Regions from separate parts of the Mesorhizobium sp. WSM4976 genome, predicted to be linked through region 1. Evidence: riboswitches for the same ligand, from Rfam matches in the RefSeq annotation. Region 1 holds a riboswitch; the other holds the start of a gene.
What was found. A riboswitch is a leader RNA that binds a small molecule or an ion and turns the genes downstream of it on or off. The one in region 1 is predicted to bind S-adenosylmethionine.

Region 1 (14,253 bases):
AATGTCGCTCGGCCACGGCATCGAGCGCGGAAAGGATGCGCATGCCGCGCTCGTTGAGGTAGCCGGCCACGCCCTCGCCGCGCGCGCTCTGCCCGAGGTCGGCCTTGCTGCGGTATTTGCCGCTCAAAAACCCCTTGGCTAGGCTGAAATACGTGATGACCCCGATATGCTCGGTCTTGCAGAGGTCGAGCAGCGGTCCGTCGAGTGACGAGCGATCGTACAAATTGTATTCAGGCTGCAGAACCTCATAGCGCGGCAGGCTGCGCAGGCTGGCGACGTCGAGCGCCGCGCGCAACTGCCCGGCATCGAGATTGGAGCAGCCCGCATAGCGGATCTTGCCTTTTTCGAGCAGGCGCTGATAGGCGCCGAGCGTCTCCTCGTAAGGCGTGGCCGGGTCCGGCCAATGCGACAGATAAAGGTCGATGACATCGACCTGCAGCCGCTTCAGCGACGCGTCGACCGCCTTCTCGATATAAGCGGCGGAGAGGTCGCGCTTGCCCTGGCCCATATCCGAACCGACCTTGGTGATGATGACAACCTTGTCGCGGTTGCCGCGACTTTTCATCCAATTGCCGATGATGGTTTCCGACTCGCCGCCCTTGTTGCCAGGAACCCAGCGCGAATAGGCATCGGCCGTATCGATGGCGTTCAGGCCCGCCCCGACAAACAGGTCGAGCAGGTCGAAGGAGGTCTTTTCATCGGCGGTCCAGCCGAAGACATTGCCGCCCAGGACCAGCGGCGCGATGGAAAGGTCGGTGCGACCGAGACGGCGTTTCTGCAAGACTGATCTCCGTGATGCTGGACCGGGCCTGACGCCCAGGGAAGGGTCGCCGCTAAGCTAGGTCGTGGCCGGCCAAGGTCAAAGGCATGGTTTTGCTTTTTGATCGTACCAGCACTTCACGAAGGTGCGACCTGGCGGCCCACCTCCTCCAGCCAGTGATCGCGAATGCCGAGCGCCTCGAGGTGCTCAAGCGTGCTCAAGACATAGTCCTCGTTTCGCCCGGATTGGCCGAAGGCGCCGCGAACGACCTCAGCCGCCTGATCGGCATCGAGCGCGCCGGCATATTGCTCATGCTGCCGGTCGACGATGTAGGCGACCGCCTCGACCGAAACGCCGCCATCCAGCCGGATGTCCAGCATGCGTTCCAGATAGACGCTGGTCACGAGCTCGCGTTCGCGCAGGTAGGAAAGCACCTCGTCGCGCAGATTGCCGGGAACTCGGTAGGCAAGGCCGATGCAGGAGCCGCCTCGGTCGAGGCCGAGCACGAGGCCGGGCCGGCCGCGCGTGCCGCGATGCACGAAGGAATAGACGCAAAGCGAGCGGCGATAGCCGTAGAGCCGGGCGCGGCGCGTCTCGACATGGGCGAATCCCGGCCGCCAAATCAGCGACCCATAGCCAAAAACCCAAAAATCGCCCATATCGCCAAGCCTGATCGCATTCGAGTGAACGACACCGCACCGACAAGGTGCTTCTTCTGTCCCCCGCTTGTTTGCGTAAAAGCAAACGCCCGCTCGCCGGGGTTAACGAGAGCCGCAGCATGACGTCAAGTGACGAGCGATCGCGCAAACCCCGCCGCCGGCTGCCTTGGCTCGCGGCGTTCATCCTCGTTCTGTTCGCCATCTACAGCGGCGGCTGGTTCTATCTCGCCGAAAGGCTCAAGGCCGAGGCAGACCAGGCAGTGGCGCAGCTGGGCAGCAAGGGTATCGCCGCCGGTTGCGCCAACCTCACCGTCAGCGGCTATCCGATGAGCTTCACGGTCTCCTGCGACAACATCGCCTACGAGGACGACGCCCGGAAGGTCGCCGCTTCCATCGGGAGCTTCAACGCCGCAGCCGGGATCACCGGGCCCTTGTCGCCGGTAGCCGACCTGCGCGGGCCGCTGCGGACGATGGCGCCCGGCATGCCGCCGCTCTGGATCGACTGGGACCAGTTGCAGGCCAATGTCCAAGTGTGGTGGCCGCTGCCGCGCAGTGTCTCGCTGCAGGCCGAAGGCCTGAACGGTCAGACCGACCCGCAGGACGACACGGATCCGATGCAGTTGTTCAGCGCCGCCAAGGCGGCCGGGCAATTGCAGCCGGCCGGCCAGGATATCAATTATGTCGGCAGCTTCGGCGATCTGGAGATCAATGCGGATGCCATCGACGGACGCGTGCTTCCGGCGCTGGACGGCAGCGGCGACGTGACGCTCAAGAACGGCGTGGCGTTGATCGCGGCACCTCCCAAAAGCCTGCGCGGCCAATCAATCGAGATTGCCAAGCTCGACCTGTCGTCGGGGACCGCGCGCATCACAGTGTCCGGGCCGGTCTCGATCGACGCGGAAGGGCTAGTCGACGCAAGTTTGATGATCAAGCTCAAGGACCCCAAGGCGGTGGCGGCCATCCTTGCCGGCGCCGTCCCCGAGCATAAAAGTGAAATCGAGCAGGGTTTTGCCGCCTTGGCGATGCTCGGGAAGGAACCTTCGATGCCATTGAAGATCGTCAAGGGCAAGGCCTCGCTCGGCTTCATTCCGCTCGGCAAGATCAAGCCGCTCGAATAACGCGACGATGGCGAAGCCGGTCAGACTGCTCAGCGTCGGCGCCTTCACCCTCGACACGATCCTTCGCGTCGAGACGCTGCCCACGCATCAGGGCAAGTTCATCGCCAGCGATGGCGTTCAGATCGCCTCCGGCATGGCGACGAGCGCCGCCTGCGCCGCGCATCGCCTCGGCGCCAAGGTCTCGCTTTGGGCAAGCGCGGGCGACGATCCGGTCGGCGACCAGCTGATCGCCGACATCGAGGCCGAAGGAGTCGACTGCAGCCTGATCCGCCGCGTCGTCGGCGCGCGATCGGCGCTGGCGGCGATCGTGGTGGATGCGCATGGCGAGCGCATCATCGTCCCCTTCTATGACAAGAAGGCGCAAGCCGATCCTGAAACGCTGCCGCTCGCCGACCTCTCAGGCTTCGACGCCGTGCTGGTGGATGTCCGTTGGCCGGGCGCAGCGGCGCTCGCCTTGAGCGCTGCCAGATCGATCGGCCGCCCGGCGATCCTTGATGCCGACACAGCACCCGTCGAGGTGCTGGAGAGGCTCTTGCCGTTGGCCTCGCACATCGTCGCGTCCGAGCCGGCGGCGCGCATCGTCTGCCGCCACGCGCTCGATCCCGAAAGCGCCTGCGCTGACCTTGCCTCGCGCACCGATGCCTTCGTGGCGGTGACCGGCGGCGCGGCCGGAACCTGGTGGCACGACCGGGCAAGCCGGCGCGTGCGCCATGTCGAGGCACCGAGGGTCAAGGCGGTGGATACGCTCGCAGCCGGCGACGTCTTCCACGGCGGCTTTGCCGTCGGCCTCGCCGAGGCCATGTCGGTGGAAGAGGCCCTGCGCTTTGCCAGTGCCGCCGCCGCCCTCAAATGCCTGCGCTTCGGCGGCCGCCTCGGCGCACCGGACAGGGCCGAGACGCTGGCCATGATGGCGGCGCAATGGCCACGATCGGAACAAGGCTAGCGCGCACATCGGCACAAACGCTGGGGATTGGCCGAAGCCTCTCAACCTTGTCATTCCAGGGCGGAGCAGCCGCGAAGCGGCGTCGCGGAGACCCTGGAATCCATTCCGTGATCTGAGCCACCGAATGTAGCAGAGCAGAATTCTGCACCGCGGCAGCGCCCGAAAGTCACGGAACGATCCTCGGGTCTGCGCGCGTCGCTTCGCTCCTTGCTCCGCCCGAGGATGACGATCGCGATGGGTGCCTCGGCCAATCTCCAGCGCAGGCACCTGCCAAGGTTGACCGAGCCGACAGGTCAATCCACGCCAGAAAACGAGGGAAAGCCTACGGCTTAGCCGGGTGCTCTACGGCCTGCCTTCCAAAATCCGGCACGTCGATATCCTGCCCGGCCTCGATGATCGAGCGGCGGATGGCGCGCGTGCGGGTGAAGAGATCGAACAGCTTCTCGCCGTCACCCCAGCGGATCGCCCGCTGCAGCGAGGCAAGGTCCTCCGAGAATCGCGCCAGCATCTCCAGGATCGCGTCCTTGTTGTGCAGGCAAACGTCCCGCCACATGGTCGGATCGGAGGCGGCAAGGCGGGTGAAATCGCGGAACCCGGACGCGGAATATTTGATGACCTCGCTCTTGGTCACCGCTTCCAAGTCGTCCGCCGTGCCGACGATGTTGTAGGCGATGATATGCGGCAGATGAGACACGATCGCCAAGGTCATGTCGTGATGCTGCGGGTCCATCGTGTCGATGTTGGAGCCGCAGCGCCGCCAGAATTCCGAGAGCGTCTCAAGCGCGGCGGGATCGGTGCCGGGCAGCGGCGTGAAAATGCACCAGCGGTTCTCGAAGAGATCGGCAAAGCCCGCGTCGGGCCCGGACTTTTCCGTGCCGGCCAGCGGATGACCGGGGATGAAATGCACGCCTTCCGGCACATGCGGCTGCATTTGCGCGATCACCGAGGCCTTGGTCGAGCCGACATCGGTGAGGATGGCGCCTTTCTTCAACGCCGGCGCGATCTCGGCCGCGACCTCGCCGGACGAGCCGACCGGCACCGAGACGATGACGAGATCGGCATCGCGCGCCGCTTGCCTGGCTTCCGTCGTGTAGGAATCGCCGAGGCCCAACTCCTCTGCCCGCTTCAGCGTCGAGGCGCTGCGCGTCGCGATGGCGATGTGCTTGGCGAGCCCCTCGCGGCGAATGACCCGGGCGAGCGACGAGCCGATCAGGCCGATGCCGACCAGCGCAATTTTCTCGAACATCGGTGACGCCATGGTGTCTAGCTTTTCAGGAAGGTCTTCAGCGCGTCAATGACGCCGCGATTGGCTTCCTCGGTGCCGACGCTCATGCGCAGCGCGTTGGGGAAGCCGTAACCGGTGACGCGGCGCAGTATATAGCCGCGCGCGCTGAGATAATCGTCCGCGGCCGCCGCAGAATGTTTCTTGTCGTCGGGAAAATGGATCAGGACGAAATTGCCGACGCTGGGCGTGACGCGCAGGCCGAGCCCGGTGAGTTCGGCGCTGAGCCATGCCAGCCATTTCTCGTTATGCGCCACGCTGCGCTCGATATGCGCGCGGTCGCGGATCGCGGCGATGCCGGCCTCGATCGCGGTGGCATTTACGTTGAAGGGACCACGTATCCGGTTGATGGCATCGACGATATGCGCCGGCCCGTACATCCAGCCGATGCGCGCGCCGCCGAGGCCGAGCTTGGAGAAGGTGCGGGTCATCACCACGTTCTCGGCGCTGCCGGCAAGCTCGATGCCGGCTTCATAGTCGTTGCGCCGCACATATTCGGCATAGGCCGCATCAAGCACCAGAAGCACGTTCTTCGGCAATGCCGCGTGGAGCCGGCGCACCTCTTGGAACGGCACATAGGTGCCGGTCGGATTGTTCGGATTGGCGAGGAACACGATACGCGTTTTGGGCGTCACAGCCGCCAGTATCGCGTCGACATCGGCGCGCTCGTCGGTTTCCTTGACCGCGACAGGCTTGGCGCCCGCCGCCTGGATGTAGATCTTGTAGACCATGAAGGCATGTTCGGTGAACACGGCCTCGTCGCCCGGTGCCAGATAGGTCTGCGCCAGAAGCCCCAGGATCTCGTCCGAGCCGTTGGAGCAGATGATGTTCGCCGCGTTCAGCCCATGCACCTCGGCGATCGCCTCGCGCAGCCGCCGCGCCGTGCCATCGGGATAGACGTCGAGCTTCGCCGCCACCTCGCGCGCCGCCTCGATCGCCTTCGGCGAGGGTCCGAGCGGGTTTTCGTTCGACGACAGCTTGTAGACTTTCGTCACGCCGGCGGGCGCGGTGCTTTTTCCCGGCACATAGGCCTCGATGTCCATGATGCCCACGCGGGGCGTCGGACGGGGCTGATCCTGCTTCATGTCACAAATCCGTCGAGAAGGCTTTGAAGGCCGCAGCGGAAATACAGGCCACGAGCTGGAATGTCGAGTGCCGGCGCCTGGCGCATGCGTATCGCCCGCAAGGAGGCTACCCGTTGACGAACAGCGGCTCTGGTCCTAGAAGGTCAGCCAGACTTCCGTGGTGATTTGGCCGGTCGGCTTGCAGCCACGTTAAACAACTCGCTAAAGGGCCGTTTGCAACCTGTAACCGGCTTTTGCGACGGCAAGCCGGTTTTTTATTGTCCGCCGCCGGCCGGACATCGCCTCGTGACAAACCGACGCGGGACAGGATGAGGACGGACATGGCCGCTCAGCGTGCTGCAAGAACCAACGACGAGGCCGACCATCCGTCGAGCCCGGTGCTGCAGTTCGGCGCCGACAAGCCGCTGAAGCTCGACGCCGGCGCTTTGCTTTCGCCATTCCAGATCGCCTACCAGACCTACGGCAGCTTGAACGACGCGCGCTCCAACGCCATCCTCGTCTGCCATGCGCTGACCGGCGACCAGCACGTTGCCAACGCCAATCCGGTGACCGGCAAGCCGGGCTGGTGGGAGGTGCTGATCGGCCCCGGCAAGATCATCGACACCAACCGCTTCTTCGTCATCTGCTCCAACGTGATCGGAGGCTGTCTCGGCTCAACCGGCCCGGCGTCCACCAATGCCGCGACGGGCAAGCCTTACGGGCTCGACCTGCCGATCATCACCATCCGCGACATGGTTCGCGCGCAGGCGATGCTGATCGACCATTTCGGCATCGAAAAGCTCTTTTGCGTGCTCGGGGGCTCGATGGGCGGCATGCAGGTGCTGGAATGGGCCGCAAGCTATCCGGAGCGCGTGTTCTGCGCCTTGCCGATCGCCACCGGCGCTCGCCATTCCTCGCAGAACATCGCCTTTCACGAGGTCGGCCGGCAGGCGGTCATGGCCGATCCGGACTGGCATGGCGGCAAATATCTCGAGTTCGGCAAGCGCCCGGAAAAGGGGCTCGCCGTCGCGCGCATGGCCGCCCACATCACCTATCTTTCGGAAGCGGCGCTCCACCGCAAGTTCGGCCGCAACCTGCAGGACCGGGAGGCGCTCACCTTCGGCTTCGACGCCGATTTCCAGATCGAGAGCTATCTGCGCCACCAGGGCATGACCTTCGTCGACCGCTTCGACGCCAATTCCTATCTCTATCTCACCCGCGCGATGGATTATTTCGACCTTGCCGCCGATCATGGCGGACGCCTCGCGGACGCCTTCGCCGGCACCAGGACGCGTTTCTGCCTCGTCTCCTTCACCAGCGACTGGCTGTTCCCGACCGAGGAGAGCCGATCGATCGTGCATGCCTTGAACGCGGCGGGCGCTTCCGTCTCCTTCGTCGAGATCGAGACCGACCGCGGCCACGACGCCTTCCTGCTCGACGAGCCGGAGCTGTTCGCGGCCATCAACGGCTTCATCGCCTCGGCCGCCCGCGCCAGGGGGCTCGGCGCATGAGCGGCCGGCGATCGCTAGGGCATTTCGTCCGGAGCTGCGCTGTGGATTCGGGACAACGGCATGCATCAAAACAAAGTCCGGAGGTGTCCCCATGAGCGTCAACCGCGCCCAGCGCGTCGACCTCGACGTCGTCACCAACCTCATCCCGGCCAATTCGCGCGTCCTCGATGTCGGCTCGGGCGACGGCGTGCTTCTGGAACTGTTGCAGGAGACCAAGCAGGTCGACGGCCGCGGGATGGAACTGTCGCAGCGCGGCGTCAATGAATGCGTGGCGCGCGGCCTTTCCGTCATCCAGGGCGATGCCGATAAGGATCTCGCATTCTACCCCGACAAGGGCTTCGACTTCGTCGTGCTGTCGCAGACGCTGCAGGCGACGCGCAATCCGAAAGTGGTGCTGGACGAGCTGCTTCGGATCGGCAATCGCGCCATCGTCTCCTTCCCCAATTTCGGTCACTGGCGCGTGCGCTTTTCGCTGCTGATCAAGGGCAGGATGCCGGTGACCAAGGACCTGCCCTACTCCTGGTACGACACGCCTAATATCCACTTTTGCACCATCCGCGACTTCGTCAACCTGTGCGAGGAGCTTGGCGCGACCGTCGAGAAGGCAACCGCGCTCGACGCCAACGGCCAGAAGATCGGCTTGTCGATGCCTTGGTGGTTCTGGAACTTCTTCGGCCAGCAGGCAGTGTTTCTGCTCAGGCGCTAGCGGCGGTCGAGGCTCACTAGAGCAATTCGAGCAAGGTGTGGGCAGTTTTCTGTGAGGAATTGCGCAAAAATGAAGATAGGGAGTTCCATTGTTTCCGTGAAACGATGAAACTCACTAGCCCCTGAACATTGATGAAGGCGACAAAATATTGCCGCCTCTGTCATTTGACAGCGAGCAGTGGCAGCTATACTGACCTGAACTCAGGCAGCCTTGTAAAGACAGCAATGACCGGCACTCTTCCAACTTATTCGATCGTCATCGAGATGGAGAACGCCACGACGATCGAGTGGGATGAGATCCGCGTGGGGCTCACCGCCTTGGCGAATGAAATTGCTTCCGTTTCGGCGTCCGGCTTCGCAAGGCCGAAAGTGATTATTTCGCACGCCGGATACGACGCAGACGCGCAGTCACTGCAAAGTCATATCAACAGCCAAGCACCCCGGCTGGAAGAGGTGGCCGAGCTCCGCTTGGCGGCCTGTCCCGGCGGCCGCTACTATGAGCTTAAGAACAACGGCATCCGGGCGACCGACGCAGATGTCGTGATCTTCATGGACTCCGATACGGTTCCGGAACCGCGCTGGCTCTCGATTTTGCTCGACCCATTTCGGAACCCCGCGACCGTTTGCGTCAATGGCTATACCTATCTTTTCTACGATGACTTCTTCACGCGAACCTTCGCCTTGATCTGGTTCTTCCCTATGGCTCGGGGAGATGAGAAATTCGCCGCGAAACGGGCGATCAACGCCAACAACGTCGCCTTCCGGGGCGACTGGATTGCCAGCCATCCCTTCCCGCCAAACAACGGCTTCAAGGTTTCCTGCACCTTGCTGATGCATCAGCTACGGCGCGAGGGCCACGAAATCGTCCATGCTGGCGCGCGAGTCTATCATTACCCGCCACGGGGATGGCGTTTCTTTTGTTGGCGCGCGCTGGTGACCGGCAGGGATGCCGACCGCAAATATACCGAGCTCCATTCCCCCAAACGGGCCTGGCGTGTGGTCAAATCATTCACACGCTGGGGAACAATGTCGTGGCGCACTATCCGACGTGTGACGAGCCTCGCGTTCGAAACCGGCATGCCGCTGTGGCAGATCCCGTTTGCAACGATGGTCGGCCTGGCTTTCTACACGCTGGCGTTTTTCGGCCATTTCGGCCTCGCGACCGGCCTCGTTCGCGACCGGCCCGAAATGATACCGGACTACGTCGGGCATACCTAGACATCGACCCTGCCTGCTTAGCCAAGCACGTCCGTGGCCTTGTGCGGATGCTCGACGCCGTCAACGAAGATCACATCGGAGTTCGAATTCCCTGTGCGCAGCGCAAGAATCGCTCGATAGGCCGGCGAATTGTACCAGTCCCGCACATGGTGCCTGTCCGGGAATTGGACGACGATCAGGTGCCCGGGTCAGCTGTTTTCGACGACCTCGACATCGCCGCCATGGACGACGAAACGCCCGCCAAACGGCGCCAGAGTGGCGTCTATCTTCTCTAGATACTCGACGATCCAGGGGCCCGGCGTGAGTTGGCACATATGGGCAACGGCGTAAGCGGTCATGATCCTGTTCCTTCATCGGTTGAAGCCGAACGGCGGCTTCGTGGGATCACCATGCAAAAATCCAGGTAGTCCAGTCGATTACCTCGGACGTCATCGGAACAAAGCCGTCCTCTTGGACCCTGCTGTCGGATCCGATAAGTCGATTTAGTTGCCATCAAACCGCAATGAGTGCGGAAAAGGCCCCGGTTTCGGCATTACTCGGCCGGCCTCGCGTGACACAAAGGTGGCTTTTTTGTAGCGTTGGCCGCAAATCAAAGGTGGGACAGGAAGATAGCCGTCAGACCATCCGACAAACGCCCAGATCCGACCGATGGTGGCAGCCCGATGTCGGGCCAGGACGCTCCGCTGATCTCGGTGATAACGCCGACGCACAATCGGCGCAGCCAGGTCGTGCGCGCGGCGGAAAGCGTTCTGGCGCAGACGCTGACCCGCTTCGAGCACATTGTGGTCGACGATGGCTCGACGGACGGAACGGCCGCCGCTCTTGCGGAAATCCGCGACCGCAGGCTCATCTATGTCGGCGCCAAATGGCGCGGCGCCAATGCAGCGCGCAATGCGGGAATAGAGCGCGCCCGGGCGCCTGTGGTGACTTTCCTCGATTCGGACGATGTTTATCTGCCGGACCGGCTGGAGCGGACGCTGGCGCACTTTGACGAGAACTCCTCGCTCGAGGTGCTGATCAGTTCGTTCCTGTCGCTGAAGGGGAACCGCAGCACCAAATGCATCAATCGTGGCGCTTTTCTCGACAAAAGCACGCTGCAGCGAGCCCTGGTCTCGCAGACCATTTTCATCGCCGGCTCGGCGATCACAGCGAGGCGCGAATCGCTGCTTGCGATCGGCGGCTACGACAGCGACATCGCGCGCATGCAAGACCGCGAATTGCTGTTGCGCTTTTCCCAGCGTAGCGGCGCCTTGCTGTCCGAGGACATCGACTGGAAGAAGTACAATTCGGAGAATTCGATCTCCGGCCGCCGCGACGGCTATGTCGAGGCCTATGCCAATCTGATCGACAAGCATCCCTATATCGCCGACCGCTATCCCGACGTTCCGCCTTATATGATTGCGCGGCAGATCATCGCCGATCTCCTCAAGGGCAGGTTGCCCCAGGCGTTTTCAGGCTACCATGCCAACCGGTCGTCCAAGTCGCTGGGCTACTCGCCGGCCGAACTCGTACGCGGCTATGTCGTCGGCCGCCGTTGGCGGCGCGACTGTTACGACGAGTTCCGCGCCAAATACGGTGCCCGGGCGGTTTAGTGCGTTGCACCGTTTCACGGAAACGGAGAAATGCCCTATCTCGTTTTACGCAATTCCGAACGGAAAACCGCTTCACACTTTTCCTGGAATTGCTCTCGTGTCCTCTATCTGTCGAGTTGGGGGAAATAGGGATCGGAGAAGCGCTGCCGCAAGCGCTCCCCCGACAGGCAATCGACGGGTGCCGTAGCGTCGACGTGCATGGGCCTGGCGTCGGTGAGACCGCTCACCTCCTGGATGAATTTACGACGGATGGCTGTCGAGAACTCCGATGCCGCATGGATCGGTAGCACGAAGGATCCTGGGCCGCCGGTCACGCAGTCGGCATAGTAGCTGTCCAGATGGCCGACGCTCGGCGATGGGCTGATCAGAATCGGCAGGCCGTTTATGACGATGCCTTTGGCCAAAGCGGCGTCGCGGGTCGCGGCGACCGGCAGTCCGGCATTGTTGGGGCCGTCGCCCGATATGTCGATGACCCGGCGCGGCGCCGAAAAGGCGTTTTTCTCCAGAAGCCCGGTGCCGAAGCCCAGCGCGCCAGAGATCGAGGTGCTGCGAAAGCTCCGGAACGGCCGGGAGGCAATCTTGTCGGCGAAAGCGTTGGCGCTGTCCTCGCCGTCAATGACCTGCCAGGCAATGACGCCGTCGTCGCGCACCACTCCTGCCCATTCAAAATAGGCAATTGCGATGCGGCCGTTCGTCCCCGAACGCACCGCGTTGATGAAATCGCGATGGCGCAGCGCCTCGACATAACCGGCGCGCTGCAGCGCGAACTCCTCCTCATCCATCGACTGGGAGATGTCGACGGCAAGCACCAGCTCCACGTCGACCGGCGTGCCGCCGTCAGGCGCGCGCAACGAAGCCGCCTCGGCGCAGGCGAAACAGGCAAGCAGGCTGAGCATCTCAAGCATGGCTGCAGGCGTTCTGTCGACGCCGGCGATTCTTCCCGGCGATCGCGGCAAAATATAGCTATTTCTTGCGGCGCGCCGCCTGGGGCGGCGGTTCGATTGCCCCGGCGCGGACGCGCGCCGGCTTGAGCGCCGAGCCGCCGCTGTCCTTGACGATGGTGAACGCCCTCGGAAAGAACTGGGTGTTGTGCAGGCCGCGCCCGATATTGAGGATTGCGGCATCCGGTAACCTGGCCTGCAACATCGCCAGTACGCGCCGCAGCGTCGCGCCGTCCAACGTATCCAGCGCCTCGTCGATGATAACCCATTTCGGCTTGCGCAGCGCCAGCCGTGCAAAAGCCAGCAGGCGCTGTTCGTCGTCCGCCAGCTCACGCTCCCAGCGAGCCGAGCGATCGAGCTGGGATGACAGGCGCTCCAAGCCAACCTCGCCGAGCACGGCCTTGATCTCGGAGTCGTCGATCTTGGCGCCCTCGGCGTGGTTCAGCACATCGCGCAGCGAACCGAGCGGGAAATAAGGCGTGCGCGGTACGAAGAATGGCTTCTCCCCGTCGGGCATGCCGATGCGGCCCCCTCCCCAGGGCCACAGGCCGGCAAGGGCGCGGAAGAACAGCGTCTTGCCGGCGCGCGGATCGCCGGTGATCATGACATGCTCGCCCGGATGGACTTCGACACTCGTCTCGGCAAGCCTGGTGCAGCCGTCGGGCGAGGCGACTTCAAGCTTGTCGAATGTCAGCTTGCCGTCCGGATTCTCGCCAAACTCGATCCGCTTTTCCTTGTCGTGCAGGATGTCCGTTTCACCAAGCGCGATGCGGAAGTCGGCGACGCGCATCAGCGTTGCCCGCCAGTCGGCGATAGCGCCGATATTGTTGATGAACCAGCGCAGTGAGGAATTCACCTGGTTGAAGGCGCCCACCGCCATCATCAGCCCGCCGAAGCTGATGTCGCCCGCAAAATAGACCGGCGCCGCCACCAGGATCGGGGCCACCACGGTGATCCAGCCATAGCCTTCGGTGACCCAGGAAAGGTTGATCTGGGCGCTGTAGATACGCCGCATGGCGCCAAGCACGGTGCCGAGGTCGAGCTCAAGCTGGCGCCTGGCATCGGCCTCGCCATGGGCAAGCGCGATCGCATCGACATTCTCGTTGACCCGGACCATCGAGGAGCGCAGCTCCGCCTCGCGGGTGTAACGGTCGCTGTTGAAGCGTATCAGCGGCCGGCCCACCAACCAGCTCAGCCAGGACGCGATGCCGGCATAGAGGATCGCGGCCCAGACCATGTAGCCCGGTATGGCGATCGAATGGCCGCCGATGTGGAAGACGAAGCCGGAAGAGAGCTGCCAGAGCACGCCGATAAAGGACGCCAGCAGAATGAAGGACTGCAGCAGGCCGACGCCAAGGTCGGTCGACAAATCCGACAGATGGGCGGCATCCTGCTGCATGCGCTGATCGGGATTGACACCGATGGCGCCGGCATGGGTGAGCCGGAAGGCCCGGGCCGGCCGCATCCATTCATCGATGAGGTCGAGCGTCAGCGCCTCGCGCAGCCTCAGCCGGATCATCTGGTTGAGCCAGGTCTGGCCGATATTGAGCACCAGCAGGCTGCCGGCGATTTCCGCAAAGATCATCAGTTGGTGCAGGAAGCCCGCCAGATCACGCCGCGCCAGCGCATCGTAGAAAGGCTGGTTCCATCGGTTGAGCAGAACCTGCCCGATCGAGGTCGCTATGATGACGGCGACGATGCCGACGCAGACCCAGGCAAGCGGCCAGCGCACGGGCGAGGTCTTCAGCGCCAGGCGTATCGTGGTCAGCTGGTCGGAAAGGCTGCTGGTCTCGATCGAGAACGTAGCCTGCTCGGCGCCTGGCTCGTAGTCCATTTGGTCAGCCATAAAGGAAATCCCTGATTTCGGACGCGACTAGCGAAGCCGCGCCGCGAAGCTTTCCCTCAGATAGGGTGGCGGTGGGGGTAAAGGACAAGGCGCGGTTCTGATCACGAACGCGTCACCCGTCGGGCGGCAGCGACGGTCGACTTGCGTCCAAGCCGCGTCGCGCCCTGGGGCGAGAAGACCGGCACGAAGACGCGGCGCGAGGCGCGCTGCGCGACCGGCACGCCCTGGTAGAGCCGTTTCTGCGCCTCGACGATGATGACACCCGAAAAGATCGGCCAGAACCGGCGGCCGGCCCGCTCCAGCACATTGTGGAACCGCATGACGAAACGCCGTGGCGACGGCGGGAAGAACAACGCATCGCTCCACGTCGCCGGGGTGAAGTTCGCCTCGCGCAGCAACTCGGTCAGCTGGCCGCGCGAGAACGGCCGGCCGTTGCCGAAGGGCGTGTGCTCGAAGCGGGCCCAGACGCCGCGCCGGTTGGGCACGACGATGACGACCCTGCCCGCAGGCGACAGCACGCGCCAGATCTCGTTCAGCGTCTCGCGCGGGTTTTCGGCATGTTCGAGCGAATGCACGAGCAGCACGCGATCGATGCAGGAATCGACCAGCGGCAG
Region 2 (14,253 bases), on a different contig from region 1:
TGCGCGGCCGCACCGTGCAGCTCGGGCCGATGCTCGACGCTATTCTAAGCCGCCACAATTATCCCGAGTCCGTTGCCCGCCTGCTGGCGGAAGCCTGCGTGCTCACCGTGCTGCTCGGCACCTCGTTGAAATTCGAAGGCAAGTTCATCCTGCAGACCCGCACCGACGGCCCGGTCGACATGCTGGTGGCTGATTTCACCACGCCGAATGCGCTGCGCGCCTATGCGCGCTTCGACGCCGACCGGCTGCAGGCCCTGATCGCCGCCGGTGAGACCTCGCAGCAGGCGCTGCTCGGCAACGGCGTGCTGGCTTTGACCATCGACCAGGGCACGCACACGCAGCGCTATCAGGGCATCGTGCAGCTCGACGGCACCTCGTTGGAGGATGCGGCGCGCACCTATTTCCGCCAGTCGGAGCAGATCCCGACCGATATCAAGATGTCGGTCGCCAAGCTGATAACGCCCGGCCCGGGCGGCGCACGCGAGCAGTGGCGGGCAGGCGGCATTCTGGCGCAGTTCCTGCCTCAGGCGCCGGAGCGCATGCGCATTCCCGATATTTCGGGCGGCGACGGCGACGACCGCGAGCTGACGGACCACCCGGCCGACAATTCCTGGCAGGAATTGCTGGCGCTGCTCGGCACCATCGAGCCGACGGAGTTGATCGACCCGACAGTGGGCACCGAGCGGCTGCTCTACCGGCTGTTCCACGAGCATGGCGTGCGCGTCTTCCGTGGTGTGCCGGTCGACGACCAGTGCTCCTGCTCGCGCGAGAAGATCCACGGCATCCTCCAGGGCTTCTCGGCTGAGGAGATCAAGGACTCGACCGAGGAGGGCGGCATCCATGTCGCCTGCGAGTTCTGCTCGACGCAATACGACTTCGACCCGGCCGAGTTCGCGGCGGAGTGAGAAAGGTCTGGTTCTTCTCCCCCGCTTTGCGGGGGCGAGGGACTCGAGCTTTTCAATTCACCGTCCGTCTTGTCCCCGGCATGTCGAGCGAAAATGCCGGAATGGCGATATCGAACGTCTCGCCTCGACCGTTGCGCATCGTGTAATGGCCGACCATGATGCCTGACGGTGTCGAGAGCGGGCAGCCTGACGTGTATTGATAGCTGTCGCCCGGATTGAGCTCAGGCTGGTCGCCGACGACGCCTGCGCCGCGCACCTCCTCGACCCGGCCCTGGCCGTCGGTGATGTGCCAATAGCGCGACAAAAGCTGCACGAATTCATCGGAGCGGTTGTCGATCGTCACCTGATAGCCCCAGACATAGCGGTTCTCGGACGGATCGGACCGGTCCTCCAGATAGAAGGGCCTGACCAGCACTTCGATGTTGCGCGTCACGGCGCGATACATGGGCCACTCCGGTTGCCGCTGCAGGGAAACATTTGTCACACGTCGCGGTTATTACGCAAAGCGGAAGTCCGCCTGTCAGCGTCAAAGCGCAGGTGCCGAAAAACAATGTCATTTAAGTGACACATGACAATGTTGGTGTGCGTAAAGCGTGCCGGGCGACTCGGGGTGCTCTGTCGACTGATGAGACGGCCGCATGCGGCCAAGAGCAATTCCAGGAAAAGTGTGAGCGGTTTTCCGTCTGGAATTGCGTGAAAACAAAGAGATAGAGTGACCAGATCTCGATGGAACTGACTATCGCAGCCGGCCTGGCTTCGTCAGCCCTTCTTCTCCCCAATCTCGCTAGCATCCTGCTCGCCGCGTCGCGGCTGAGGCGGCGGTATGTCATTGCGCCGCCCGCCGTCGCGCGGCCGCCGGTCTCGATCATCGTGCCGTCGCGCGGTGTCGAGCCGTTCACCGAAGAGACCTTGCAGCGCGCCTTCTCGCTCGATTGGCCGCGCTATGAGCTGATCTTCTGCGTGGCGCATCCCGAGGACCCGGTGGTGAGGCTTATCGATGCGGCGATCGCGCGCCACCCCAAGATTCCGGCGCGGCTCCTGATCGGCGACGACCGCATCAGCGCCAATCCCAAGCTCAACAACTGCGTCAAGGGCTGGCAGGCAGCGCGGCACGATTGGGTGATCCTCGCCGATTCCAACGTGTTGATGCCGAAGGACTATGTGCAGCACCTGATGGCGGCCTGGCGGCCAGATACGGGCCTCGTCTGCTCGACGCCGATTGGCTCGCGTCCGGATGGTTTTTGGGCCGAGGTCGAATGCGCCTTCCTCAACACGCTGCAGGCGCGCTGGCAGTATGCCGGCGAGGCGCTGGGCCTCGGCTTCGCCCAAGGCAAGAGCATGCTGTGGAACAAGCCGGTGCTGGACGCCAATGGGGGCATCCAGGCTTTGGCGGCCGAGATCGCCGAGGACGCGGCCGCCACCAAGCTGGTCAACAGCTTGGGCCTGCGCGTCAATCTCGTCGCATGCCCCTTCGAGCAGCCGCTCGGCCAGCGTACGCTCGCCGAGATATGGTCACGTCAGACGCGCTGGGCGCGGCTTCGGCGGGTGACATTCCCGCTGTTCTTCGCGCCCGAGATCCTGACCGGCGCCGCGATGCCGCTGCTGCTGGCGGTGATTGCCGCGGCAAGCGCCGGCGTCAGCCTTCCCACCACGGCTTTGTGCGTGCTGGCGATCGCCTACCTGCCGGAATGCCTGCTGGCCTTGGCCAAGGGCTGGTACCTGCCGCCGCGCAGCGTCACCGCGATGATCGTGCGCGACGTCATGCTGCCGGCCATCTGGGGGCGCGCCTGGTTCGGCGGTGCCGTCGAATGGCGTGGCAATGCGATGACCATACGCACCCGCGAGCTGACGGAGCTCGAGGAGATCGCCTGAAAGGTCTTGGTCGATCTTCGGCGGTATTGCAGGCTATTTGGCCCCCTTCAGCGCCTGCTCGATGTCCTCCAGGAGATCGTCGGTGTCCTCCAGCCCGACGGAGAGTCTGAGCGTGCCTGGCCCGATGCCGAGTTCGGCGCGTGCCTCGTCGCTCAGGTTCTTGTGCGTCGTCGTTGCCGGGTGGGTGATCAGGCTCTTGGCGTCGCCGAGATTGTTCGAGATCAGCACGATGTCGAGTGCGTTCTGGAAGGCGAAGGCCGCCTGCTTGCCGCCCTTGACGTCAAGGCAAATCAGCGTCGAGCCGCCCGACATTTGCTTCTTGACGACATCGGCCTGCGGGTGGTCGGCGCGGCCCGGATAGATGACGCGCGCAATCTCCGGCCTGCCGGCCAGGAAATCGGCGATCCTGCCGGCGCTCTCGGTCTGCTGGCGCACACGCAGCGGCAACGTCTCCAGGCCTTTGAGCAGCGTCCAGGCGTTGAAGGGCGACAGGCTCGGGCCGGTGTGGCGGAAATAGTCGTGCAGGTTCTCGTCGATCCATTTCTTGTCCGACAGGATGACGCCGCCGAGGCAGCGGCCTTGGCCGTCTATATGCTTGGTCGCCGAATAGACCACGACATGGGCGCCAAGCTGCAGCGGCTTCTGCTGCAGCGGCGTGGCAAAGACGTTGTCGACGACCACGCGCGCGCCGATCGAATTGGCGAGCTTGGCGACCGCAGCGATGTCGACCACTTCCAGCGTCGGATTGGTCGGGCTCTCCAGGAAGAACAGCTTGGTGTTCGGCCTGACAGCCTTTTCCCAGTTGGCAATGTCGGTGCCGTCAATCAGCGTCGACTGGATGCCATAGCGCGGCGCCAGCGTCTCCACCACCCACCGGCAGGAACCGAACAGCGCGCGCGCCGCCACGATATGGTCGCCGGCTTTCACGCTGCAGAGCAGCGCGGCGGAAACGGCGGCCATGCCGGAGGCGGTGGCGCGGGCATCCTCGGCACCTTCCAGCGCGCACATGCGCTTTTCGAACATGTCGACAGTCGGGTTGGCGTAACGCGAATAGATGAAGCCCGGCTCCTCTCCCTTGAAACGGGCTTCCGCCGCCTGCGCCGTCTCGTAGACATAGCCCTGCGTGAGATACATCGCCTCGGCCGTCTCGCCGAACTGCGAACGCAGCGTTCCGCCATGCACGAGTGCCGTCTGAGGTTTCCAGTTGCGCTTCTTGGTGCTCATAGCCCTGCTTCCAGATACAAAAAAACCGGCCGCGAAAGTCGCAACCGGTCCATATAGCCTTGCGGCTCGACGGTCCTTTAGCGACTTGTTTAACGTGGCTGCAAGCCGACCGGCCAAATCACCACGGGATAACGACCCTTTAAATGAGCGCCGCGCTTGCGTCAATTGCCGGCTGCATTAAGAGGTTTGTACCAGCCGGGCGGCAAGAGACTGCTCAGGTCCTCGCCCGGCCTTGTGAACGGAGCCAGCCTTTGCGGCAGACAGGCATTCTTCCGGATCAGGACATCGCGGCGCTGTTCGAAGCGAACGCGCTTAAGTCGCCGCGCGCGCTGGACACCAACCAGATCCAGCCGGCCAGCCTCGATCTCAGGCTCGGCGACAAGGCCTATCGCGTGCGCGCCTCCTTCCTGCCGGGACCCGATCATCTGGTCGCCGACAAGCTCGAACGGCTGAAGCTGCACGAGATAGACCTCACCGGGGGCGCGGTGCTGGAAACCGGCTGCGTCTACATCGTGCCTTTGTTGGAAAGCCTGGCATTGCCGGCCGAGGTTTCGGCCTCTGCCAATCCGAAGAGCTCGACCGGCCGTCTCGACATTTTCACGCGGGTCATGACCGATCGGGGCCATGAGTTCGACAAGATCGCCGCCGGCTATCACGGGCCTCTCTATCTCGAAGTCAGCCCGCGCACCTTCCCGATCGTCGTGCGCGCCGGCTCGCGGCTGTCGCAGATCCGTTTCCGCATCGGCAATGCCGTGCTTTCGGAAAGCGAGCTGCGTGACCTTCACCGTGCCGAGATGCTGGTCGCCACCGAGCCGCCCAACATTTCCGGCGGTGGCATTGCGTTGTCCATCGACCTCGACGGCGACAAGGATGGGCTTGTAGGTTATCGCGGCAAGCACCATACCGGCCTGGTCGATGTCGATAAGCGCGCCGCGCAGGATGTGGTCGATTTCTGGGAGCCGATCTACAAGAGCGGCGCCGGCGAGATCGTGCTCGACCCTGACGAATTCTACATCCTGGTCAGTCGCGAAGCGGTGCACGTGCCGCCGCTCTATGCCGCCGAGATGACGCCCTTCGATCCGCTGGTCGGCGAGTTCCGCGTCCATTATGCGGGCTTCTTCGATCCGGGTTTCGGACACTCCGCCGCCGGCGGCAGCGGCAGCCGCGCGGTGCTCGAAGTGCGCAGCCACGAAGTGCCGTTCATCCTCGATCATGGCCAGATCGTCGGTCGCCTGGTCTACGAGCATATGCTGAGGCGTCCGCAGGCGCTCTACGGGGCCGACCTCGGCTCCAATTACCAGGCGCAGGGACTGAAGCTCTCAAAACACTTTCGCGCCGCGCGCTGAGCGGCGTTGAGTTCGGTCGCAGGTCAGCCGCGAAACAGAAACTTTTGGGCGGCGCCCAGACAGGCGCGAAAGTGGCCGATGTAGAGCAGTTCGCGCTCAGTCAGGCGTTTCCTGCCCCAAAATCCTTGGGGCTGCCTGGTGGCATCAAGCGGAGAGCTTGAGTTCGCCTCCAAAGGGAACAACTGCTTGTCGAGGCATCCGAGGACATAGGCTCGCGCAGAGTCGATGCCGCAGGCCTTGGCCTTGTCGTTCAGCTTATCGGCCCGCAGCGCGGACGTCATGCGATCCGTGTTGCGCATCAGGAAGCCGACTTGCGGTTTCGAGTAACCGGCCGCGAGAAGCCGGCTCGTCATCGCCGATCGGGCCTGACGGTAGGAGACCGGACTGCATTTGGCGGCGCCGTAGGTAATGGAGGGCGTGCAGGCGATGGCAAGCACCAAGCCCATCAAAGCAATGCCAATCCGTTTCCGGTCCATTTACCCTCCAGGCCGGGCTACCTCACAGCGCCTTCACCCACACCTTCACCGGCTTTTCGATCTCCAGCGGATTGCGCAGCGGCAGGCCGAAATCGGGCGCCTCGATCTCGAAAATATCGCCGGCTTCGGTCCTGATGCCGTCGGCGAAGGAAAGCGTCGCGGTGCCAAACATATGCACATGCACGTCGCCCGGCTGGCGGAAGGCGGAATATTTGAAGTGGTGGTGCTCGAGATTGGCGATGGTGTGCGACATGTTCGCCTCGCCCGACAGGAACGGCTTTTCCCACAGCAGCTTGCCGTCGCGCCAGATGCGCGATGCGCCGCGGATGTCGGCCGGCAGGTCGCCGATCAGGATCTCGGGGCCGAACGAGGCGTTGCGCAGCTTGGAATGGGCGAGGAACAGATAGTTCACCCGCTCGGTGACGTGATCGGAGAACTCGTTCGACAGCGTGAAGCCGACGCGGAACGGCGCGCCATCGTCGCCGATGACATAGATGCCGGCGATCTCGGGCTCCTCGCCGCCGTCCTGCGCGAAGGCCGGGGACATCAGCGGTGCGCCTGGCGCCACCGCCATCGTGCCGTTGCCCTTGTAGAACCACTCCGGTTGGACGCCGACCTGCCCCTTGGCGGGCTTGCCGCCTTCGAGACCCATGCGGAACATCTTCATGGAGTCGGTGAGCTCCTCCTCACCGCCCTCGCTGAGCTTCTTGTGCATGGAATCGCGCGTCGCCGCGGAGCCGAGATGCGTCAGCCCGGTGCCGGTGAGATGCAGATGCGCGGGGTCCGGATGGTTGATCGGCGACACGAGTCGGCCCCTCTTATAGACGGCATCGAGATCGACCGTCTCGCCATAGCCCTTGCGCTCGATCAGCGCTTCGAGGCCAACGCCGGTGCGCGCGGCCTCCATCGCCAGCGAATAGACACTGCGCGCGCCATTGATGACCCTTGTCTTGCCGCCGCCATTGCGTGCGACGACGCGGATCGTTTCGGCGTCGTCGAGGATCTGGGAGATCAGCATGTTCGAATCCTCTCTCATTTAGCGGCCGCCCGCGGGCAAGCCTTACCCAGCGCGGCGTGGAGCGATCCCCGCCACGGTTGAAACTTTTCGTCCGGATTGCGCTCGCGAGCTCGGTCCTTGCCTGGACTTCTTGGCGCCGACGGGTTGCCGGCAGCGTCGCGATCTGAAACCCGTATGCCTCCTGAACTTGTTCCGGCCCTTAAGCCTTGTTCTTGTTGTAGACGTCGAAGATAACGGCGCCGAGCAGCACCAGGCCCTTGACCACCTGCTGCCAGTCCACATTGACGCCCATGATCGACATACCGTTGTTCATCACCCCCATGATGAAGCCGCCGACCACGGCTCCGATCACCTGTCCGACGCCTCCCATTGCAGAGGCGCCGCCGATGAAGACGGCCGCGATGACGTCGAGTTCGCTGCCGAGGCCCGCGGCCGGCACGGCCTGGCCGAGGCGTGCTGCGATGATCAGGCCACCCAGCGCTGATAGGACGCCCATGTTGATGAAGACCAGCAGCGTCAGCCTTTCGGTGTTGATGCCCGACAACTGTGCAGCCTTGGCGTTGCCGCCCATGGCATAGATGCGGCGGCCTATGGTCATGCGCTTGGTGACGAAGACGAATAGCGAGATCAGCACGCCCATTACCAGCAGCACGACCGGTAGGCCTCTGTAGCTCGCGAACTGGAAGACCAGGAACAGCGCCAGCGCGCTGCCCACCAGCGTCTTGATCACGAACAGCGGGAAGGGCTCAGCCTCATAGCCATGGCGCTCGCGCTTACGCCGCGTCCTGAAGCCGAAATAGGCGTAGGCGAGCACTGCGATCAGGCCGAGCACGATCGTCGTCATGTGCAGCGTCAAGCCGCTGCCGACGATGGTCTTGCCGGCGGCATTGACCGTTGGCGGGATCAGCGTCAGCGGGCCGATCACGTCCGGGATGAAGCCCGAGCTCAGCGCCTTGAAGCTGTCCGGCAGCGGTCCGACCGACGAGCCGCCGCCGAGCAGCGCCTGGCAGATGCCGCGGAAGATCAGCATGCCTGCCAGAGTTACGATGAAGCTGGGTATCCGGTGATAGGCGATCCAGTAGCCTTGCGCCGCGCCGATCACCGCGCCGACGATCAGGCAGACGATCGAGACCACCAGCGGATTCGAGAATATGCCGAGCGGCCAGATGACCATCATCATCGCCGCTAGCGCGCCGATGAAGCCTGCCACCGATCCTACGCTAAGATCGATATAGCCGGCGACGATCACCAGGAGCATGCCCAGCGCCATCACGATGATGAAGGAGTTCTGCTGCACCAGGTTCGAGAGGTTGACCGGTTTGAACAGCGTTCCCGACGTCGTGTACTGGAAGAACAGCATGATGACGATCAGCGCGATGATCAGGCCGTATTCGCGCAGGTTCGTCGTCAGCGCCGAGACAGCGACGCGCGGGCCCTGCTTGACGTCCTCGGCGACGCCGCTTTGCGGCGCGGGAGCGCTTTCTGTGCTCATGATGCTTTTTTTCCTTCTCCCCGAACAATGGCGCGCATGATTTTTTCCTGGCTGGCGTCGCTTGCCGCCATCTCGCCGACGATACGCCCTTCGTTCATCACATAGATGCGGTCGGTGATGCCGAGCAATTCGGGCATTTCCGACGAGATGACGATGATCGCTTTGCCCTCGGCGGCAAGGCGCGCGATGATCGTATAGATTTCGTACTTGGCGCCGACGTCAATGCCGCGCGTCGGCTCGTCGAGGATCAGCAGTTCCGGGTCGGCGAACAGCCATTTCGACAGCACCACCTTCTGCTGGTTGCCGCCTGAGAGATTGCCGGTCAGCTGATAGACGCTGGAGGCGCGGATGTTCGTCTTCTTGCGGTAGTCGTTGGCCACGCTCATTTCGCGCATGTCGTCGATGACGCCGCGGCTCGAAACGCCGCCCAAATTGGCCAGCGTCACATTGTGCTTGATATGGTCGATGAGGTTGAGGCCGTAGGTCTTGCGGTCCTCGGTGACATAGGCGATGCCATTTGCCACCGCCCTGCTCACCGTCGAAAGATCAACGGGCTTGCCTCGGTGCAGGACCTCGCCGGTAATATGCCGGCCATAGGAGCGGCCGAACAGGCTCATCGCGAATTCGGTGCGGCCGGCGCCCATCAGCCCGGCAATTCCAACCACCTCGCCCTTGCGCACATTGAGGCTTACGTTCTTGATCACCTGCCGCTCGGCATGGATCGGATGGTAGACCGACCAGTCCTTCACTTCGAAGATCACCTCGCCGATCTGCGGCTCGCGCGGCGGATAGCGGTCGTCCAGCGAGCGGCCGACCATCGAGGTGATGATGCGGTCTTCCGAGATGTCCTTCCTCGGCAGGGTCTCGATGGTCCGCCCGTCGCGGATCACCGTCACCTTGTCGGCGACGCGGTTCACCTCGTTCAGCTTGTGCGAGATCAGGATCGAGGTCATGCCCTGGCGCTTGAACTCGAGCAGGAGGTCGAGCAGCGCCTGGCTGTCCTTCTCGCTGAGCGACGCGGTCGGCTCGTCCAGGATCAGGAGCTTCACTTCCTTGCTCAGCGCCTTGGCGATCTCGACCAGCTGCTGCTTGCCGACACCGATATTGGTGATCAGCGTCTTGGGATCTTCCTTCAGCCCGACCTTCTTGAGCAGGGCGGCCGTGCGTGTCTCGTTGGCGTCCCAGTCGATGACGCCATAGGTGGCGTGCTCGTTGCCGAGGAAGATGTTTTCCGCGATCGACAGCATCGGCACCAGCGCAAGCTCCTGATGGATGATGACGATGCCGATATGCTCGCTGTCGTGGATGCCTTTGAAATGGCATTCCTGGCCGCGGAAGATGATCTGGCCATCATAGGTCCCGGACGGATAGACGCCCGACAGCACCTTCATCAGCGTCGACTTGCCGGCGCCGTTCTCGCCCACGATGGCGTGGATCTCACCTTCCTCGACGCTGAGATTGACGTTCGACAACGCCTTCACGCCGGGGAACGTCTTGGTGATGTCGCGCATCTCCAAAATCGTCGAGGCCATCGGGTCTGCTCCTTGGCGCATGCTTTCCATCATCGGAGAATGCCATGCGCGAACTCAAAATGCTGCGGCTGCCTTCGCACCATGACGGAGCGCTGCGCTGCAGAAGCCGGCAAAAACAATACCGGGGTCGCTTCTGAACGAAAAGGGGCCCTGCGTCGCGCAGGACCCCTTCCTATGAGGCCGGATTACTTCAGGTCTTCAGCCTTGATGTAGCCGGAGTCGACGACCTGCTCCTTGTAGTTCGACTTGTCGACCTCATGCGGCGTCAAAAGGATCGAAGGAACGACCTTGACGTCGTTGTTGTAGGTCTTTTCGTCAAGGCCCTCGGGCTTGCCGCCGGAGAGAACCTTGTCGACCAGCTGCACGGTGGCCTTGGCCAGTTCGCGGGTGTCCTTGAACACCGTCGAATACTGCTCGCCCGAGATGATCAGCTTGACCGAGGCGGTCTCGGCGTCCTGACCGGTCACGATCGGCCAGGGCTGAGCATCGGTGCCGTATCCGACGGCGCGCAACGAGGCGGTGATGCCGCGCGACAGGCCGTCATAGGGCGACAGAACGCCGTCGACGCGGCTGCCGTCCGAGTAGTTGGCGGAGAGCAGATTGTCCATGCGCGCCTGCGCGGTGGCGGCGAGCCAGCGCAGCGTGCCGACCTTGTCCATGCCCATCTGGCCCGACTTGATCTTGATCGTGCCGTTGTCGATCAGCGGCTGCAGGACCGACATCGCGCCATTGTAGAAGAAGAAGGCGTTGTTGTCGTCCGGCGAGCCACCGAACAGCTCGACATTCCACGGCTTGGTGTTCGGGAAACGCTCCTTGAGGCCCTTGACCAGGGAATTCGCCTGGATCACGCCGACGCCGAAATTGTCGAAGGTGGTGTAGTAGTCGACATTCTTGGTCTTCTTGATCAGGCGGTCGTAGGCGACGGTGACGACGCCGGCATCATTGGCCTTCTGCAGCGCGTCGGCCATGGTCGTGCCGTCGATGGACGCGATGATCAGCGCCTTCGGGCCCTTGGTAATTTCGTTCTCCAGCTGGCTGAGCTGGTTCGGGATATCGTCCTGCGCATATTGCAGGTCGACCGTATAGCCGAGCTTCTCGAGCTGGGATTTGACGGCGTCGCCGTCGTTGATCCAGCGCTGCGAGGTCTTGGTCGGCATCAGCACGCCGATGAGGCCCTTGTCGGCGGCGTGCGCCGAATAGGTCATGGCGGCGATGCCGAGGGCCGCGACGGCGGCCAGTGTCTTGATGATCTTCACGATTACTCTCCCTGGTTGATGGACGCGACACCTCGGGGCTTCGCGGGCCGCGCAGTCGAGCAGGAGCGCTGGCGCGCCACTGTCGGCTTTATCGATCTCCGGTATCCTCCCAATCGGCTCCGGGACGCTTTTCAATCGATACGATTTTACTCGCTGTCGACCTTCTGGCCCCGGAACGCGCGAAGGGTGTGGCCCTTTGACATAACTGTCAAATGCGATCTTTGGTGGTTGATATATTGAAACTGATATGACTTAAACGGTTCGGGGGCAGCCTGTTGGAGAGACTTGGGACTATGGCTGAACTGCAAAATACTGTTGTAATTTCAGATAGTTACGAAAAGTCAACCAGAGACGGCGAGACGCTGCTGCGCAGCGGCCTGAGCCTCCGCCACATGCGCATGATCACGGCGCTGGACGATCACGGACGGGTGAGCGCGGCCGCACAGGTCATGAACATCTCGCAGCCGGCCGCCTCGCGCATGATCGCCGAGATGGAGGCCGTGCTCGACGTCAAGTTGTGCGAGCGGCTGCCGCGGGGCGTGACGCTGACCCCTTACGGCAAGGCGCTCGCCCGGCGCGCCCGCTCGATCCTGCTCGAGATGCGGGAGGCCGATCGCGAGATTTCCGAGCTCAAGGCCGGCAAGGGCGGCTCCGTATTCCTCGGCGCGGTCACCGCTCCGGCAATCGAGTTGGCCGTGCCGGCGATTCGCGAAATCCGCCGCATCTATCCGCGCATCGAGATCACCATGCAGGTCGAGACTTCCAACGTGCTTGCGCGCGAGCTGATTGCGTCGCGCCACGACTTCATCATCGCGCGCATTCCCGACGACCTTAACCCGCGGCTCTTCGAATCGCGCGTCATCGGCGTCGAGAAGGCCTGCCTCATCGTACGCCGCGGGCACCCTCTGGCTAGCGGCAAGACGGTGAAGCTGGAAGACACGGCAGCCTATGACTGGGTGTTCCAGTCCGGCGGCTCGCCACTGCGCCAGGCGATGGAAAGCAATTTTTTGAACCGCGACATTCCGCTGCCCGACCGCATCCTCAACACCTCGTCGCTGTTGCTCACCCTGGTGATGGTGGCGCAGTCCGATGCCATCGCGCCGGTCTCGATCCAGGTCGCCAGGTTCATCCAGGGGGCCGACGGGCTGGCCGGCGCCATAGACGTGGTTCAGACCGAGTTCGATATCGAGGTCCGGCCCTACAGCCTGATCACAGTCAAGAATCGCGTGCTCTCGCCCGCCGCGAAAATGCTGCACGACTTCATCTTGCGCGAAGTGGGCTGATGGAACGAGAATGCTACTTATACGTTCAAACCCATCGGTGGCTCGCTGGAGCCCGTTGCGGGTGAGGGAAGAGCTGCCGATGCTCAACAGCTCGGGAGGTTATTGATGGAACGTCGGTTATTTCTGACTGGAATGCTTGGCGTTGCGGGGGCAGCGGCACTTGCGAGCCTGGCCGGACCCAGCAAGGCTGTCGCCGGTATTCCGACTGGCAACGGAATTCTGAACGAACTCGACAAGCCGGACAACGCGGTCTTCGAAGGCGACGATCCGGCCGAAGTGGAGCTGGTTTCCCACCGGCATCACCATTACGGAGACTGGCGCTGGCGGCACCGCCCGCGTCGCCGTCGGCGCGGCTGGAGGCATGTCTGCCGCCGCTTCTGGCATCGCGGCCGCTGGCACCGCCGCTGCCGGCGCGAGCGAGTATGGGTTGGCGTCTGGCTATAGAACAACCCGTTCCCGACTGGATGTTGGATGCGAGGCGTTGGGTGTTGCACGACCGTGCAGGACCCAACGCAGTTCAAGACGAATACGCCACCGTACGGTGCCGAGGCCATACCACACTGATTGAAGGTGAGAGACTGGAGCGGGTAGCGGGAATCGAACCCGCGCGTTCAGCTTGGGAAGCTGACAGGCTACCATTACATCATACCCGCGCGGCAGCCTCGTTACCACGATGGCCGGGCTCCAAGCAATCGGCAAAACAGAACCGCTGACGACGGCGTCGACGGACGAGGCTGTCCTTTAGTCATGGAAGCATGGCCGGCATTGCCCGAACCTCTCGACATGAATTACAAAAATGCCGCTGCCTGAAAGGCATCGGTGTTCGCCGCAGCGGCGGTCTGGGGCATTGTGTTGCGGGTCATCTACTTCCATTCCGATACCCATCCTTATGACAAGGCGATCTATCCGGGCGTCGGTCCGGCTTTTGCGCGGCCGCTCGGCTGGGAAGCCAGGCCCATCAGCGGGATGGACGGTGGCGATTTCGATACCGGCGTCGTCGACAACCGTCTTGAGCAGGCAGACGTAGCGCGCCTCAGGCGGTATCTTGAGTATCCAGCGAAGTGCCGGCGTCCGATCTTCTTTCGGATCAGCGACCCGGACATGCCCGACACGCTCAACCCAAGCGTCCGCTTCATCTTCGATTGCGCCGACCTGCCCGGCGTTCATTACGCGACGACCTACGACCCGGAAGGTCCGTTCCTGGCTTTCACCAGGCGGCTCAAGGCCTCCGGCGTCGCTCGTCTCCCATTTGCCTATGATAGCTCGCGCGAGATCGACGCCCCTCTTCGAGGCCGCAGCCGCCGGCTCTTCCTGTCGGGCGCCAATTCACGAGAACTCTATCCAGTCCGCTACGCCTTGCGCCGCAGGCGGCGCTGGTCTCCGTTGCTGAGACACCTCATCCACGATCTGGAGCATCCGGGCTATCCCGAACAAGGCAAGCCGCAGCGGCACGACATCACCCATGACCGTTTTGTCGCTCTTGCCGCTCGTTTCACGCACTTCCTCTTGTGCGGCACGCGGTTCAATGTCGAATTGATGAAATATGTCGAATGCGCTTATGCCGGTTCGGTACCCGTTGGCGTCCCGGCGAACTCCCTCAGCGCGGCCGCTAAGCGATGTTTTCGGCCGTATACGGTCCGCTCGCGGGACCTTGTGAGCGATCTGCGCGAGCCGATCTTAGGGCTGGAAAAGCGTGCGGCGGCCTATCGCGACGCCATGCGCGAGTTGCGGTCGCCGTCAAGGATCGTCGGCGAATTCGTTGCCCAGGCGAGCGCGATCGTGGCCGGGCGTGCCGCATGAGACCGGCGGAACCCGTCGTAAACGCCCTTTGGATCGGCGACGCGCTTGG

Region 2: it holds a riboswitch for S-adenosylmethionine, as region 1 does, so the genes downstream of both, P9272_RS00525 (O-succinylhomoserine sulfhydrylase) here and P9272_RS24155 (homoserine O-acetyltransferase) in region 1, are expected to answer to the same signal.

What each region holds. Positions count from the first base shown of each region.
Region 1 covers NZ_JARTVT010000021.1:33,785-48,037, forward strand. Annotated here, with positions in the region: gene P9272_RS24125 (aldo/keto reductase) at 1-781, opposite strand, end outside; gene P9272_RS24130 (gamma-glutamylcyclotransferase) at 898-1,419, opposite strand; gene P9272_RS24135 (DUF2125 domain-containing protein) at 1,539-2,537, shown strand; gene P9272_RS24140 (sugar kinase) at 2,545-3,480, shown strand; gene P9272_RS24145 (prephenate/arogenate dehydrogenase family protein) at 3,803-4,738, opposite strand; gene hisC (histidinol-phosphate transaminase) at 4,744-5,847, opposite strand; SAM riboswitch at 5,995-6,072, shown strand; gene P9272_RS24155 (homoserine O-acetyltransferase) at 6,168-7,337, shown strand; gene metW (methionine biosynthesis protein MetW) at 7,429-8,043, shown strand; gene P9272_RS24165 (glycosyltransferase) at 8,268-9,260, shown strand; partial or broken gene P9272_RS24170 (DUF1330 domain-containing protein) at 9,278-9,598, opposite strand; gene P9272_RS24175 (glycosyltransferase family A protein) at 9,923-10,852, shown strand; gene P9272_RS24180 (DUF1194 domain-containing protein) at 10,957-11,757, opposite strand; gene P9272_RS24185 (ABC transporter ATP-binding protein/permease) at 11,816-13,639, opposite strand; gene P9272_RS24190 (methyltransferase domain-containing protein) at 13,741-14,253, opposite strand, start outside.
Region 2 covers NZ_JARTVT010000001.1:108,892-123,144, forward strand. Annotated here, with positions in the region: gene P9272_RS00510 (Hsp33 family molecular chaperone) at 1-905, shown strand, start outside; gene apaG (Co2+/Mg2+ efflux protein ApaG) at 958-1,350, opposite strand; gene P9272_RS00520 (ceramide glucosyltransferase) at 1,632-2,777, shown strand; gene P9272_RS00525 (O-succinylhomoserine sulfhydrylase) at 2,811-4,001, opposite strand; SAM riboswitch at 4,059-4,136, opposite strand; gene P9272_RS00530 (2'-deoxycytidine 5'-triphosphate deaminase) at 4,253-5,347, shown strand; gene P9272_RS00535 (hypothetical protein) at 5,371-5,784, opposite strand; gene araD1 (AraD1 family protein) at 5,846-6,841, opposite strand; gene mmsB (multiple monosaccharide ABC transporter permease) at 7,041-8,333, opposite strand; gene mmsA (multiple monosaccharide ABC transporter ATP-binding protein) at 8,330-9,865, opposite strand; gene chvE (multiple monosaccharide ABC transporter substrate-binding protein) at 10,051-11,121, opposite strand; gene P9272_RS00560 (LysR family transcriptional regulator) at 11,415-12,404, shown strand; gene P9272_RS00565 (protamine-2 (modular protein)) at 12,510-12,848, shown strand; tRNA gene P9272_RS00570 (tRNA-Gly) at 12,984-13,057, opposite strand; gene P9272_RS00575 (hypothetical protein) at 13,224-14,204, shown strand; gene P9272_RS00580 (hypothetical protein) at 14,201-14,253, shown strand, end outside.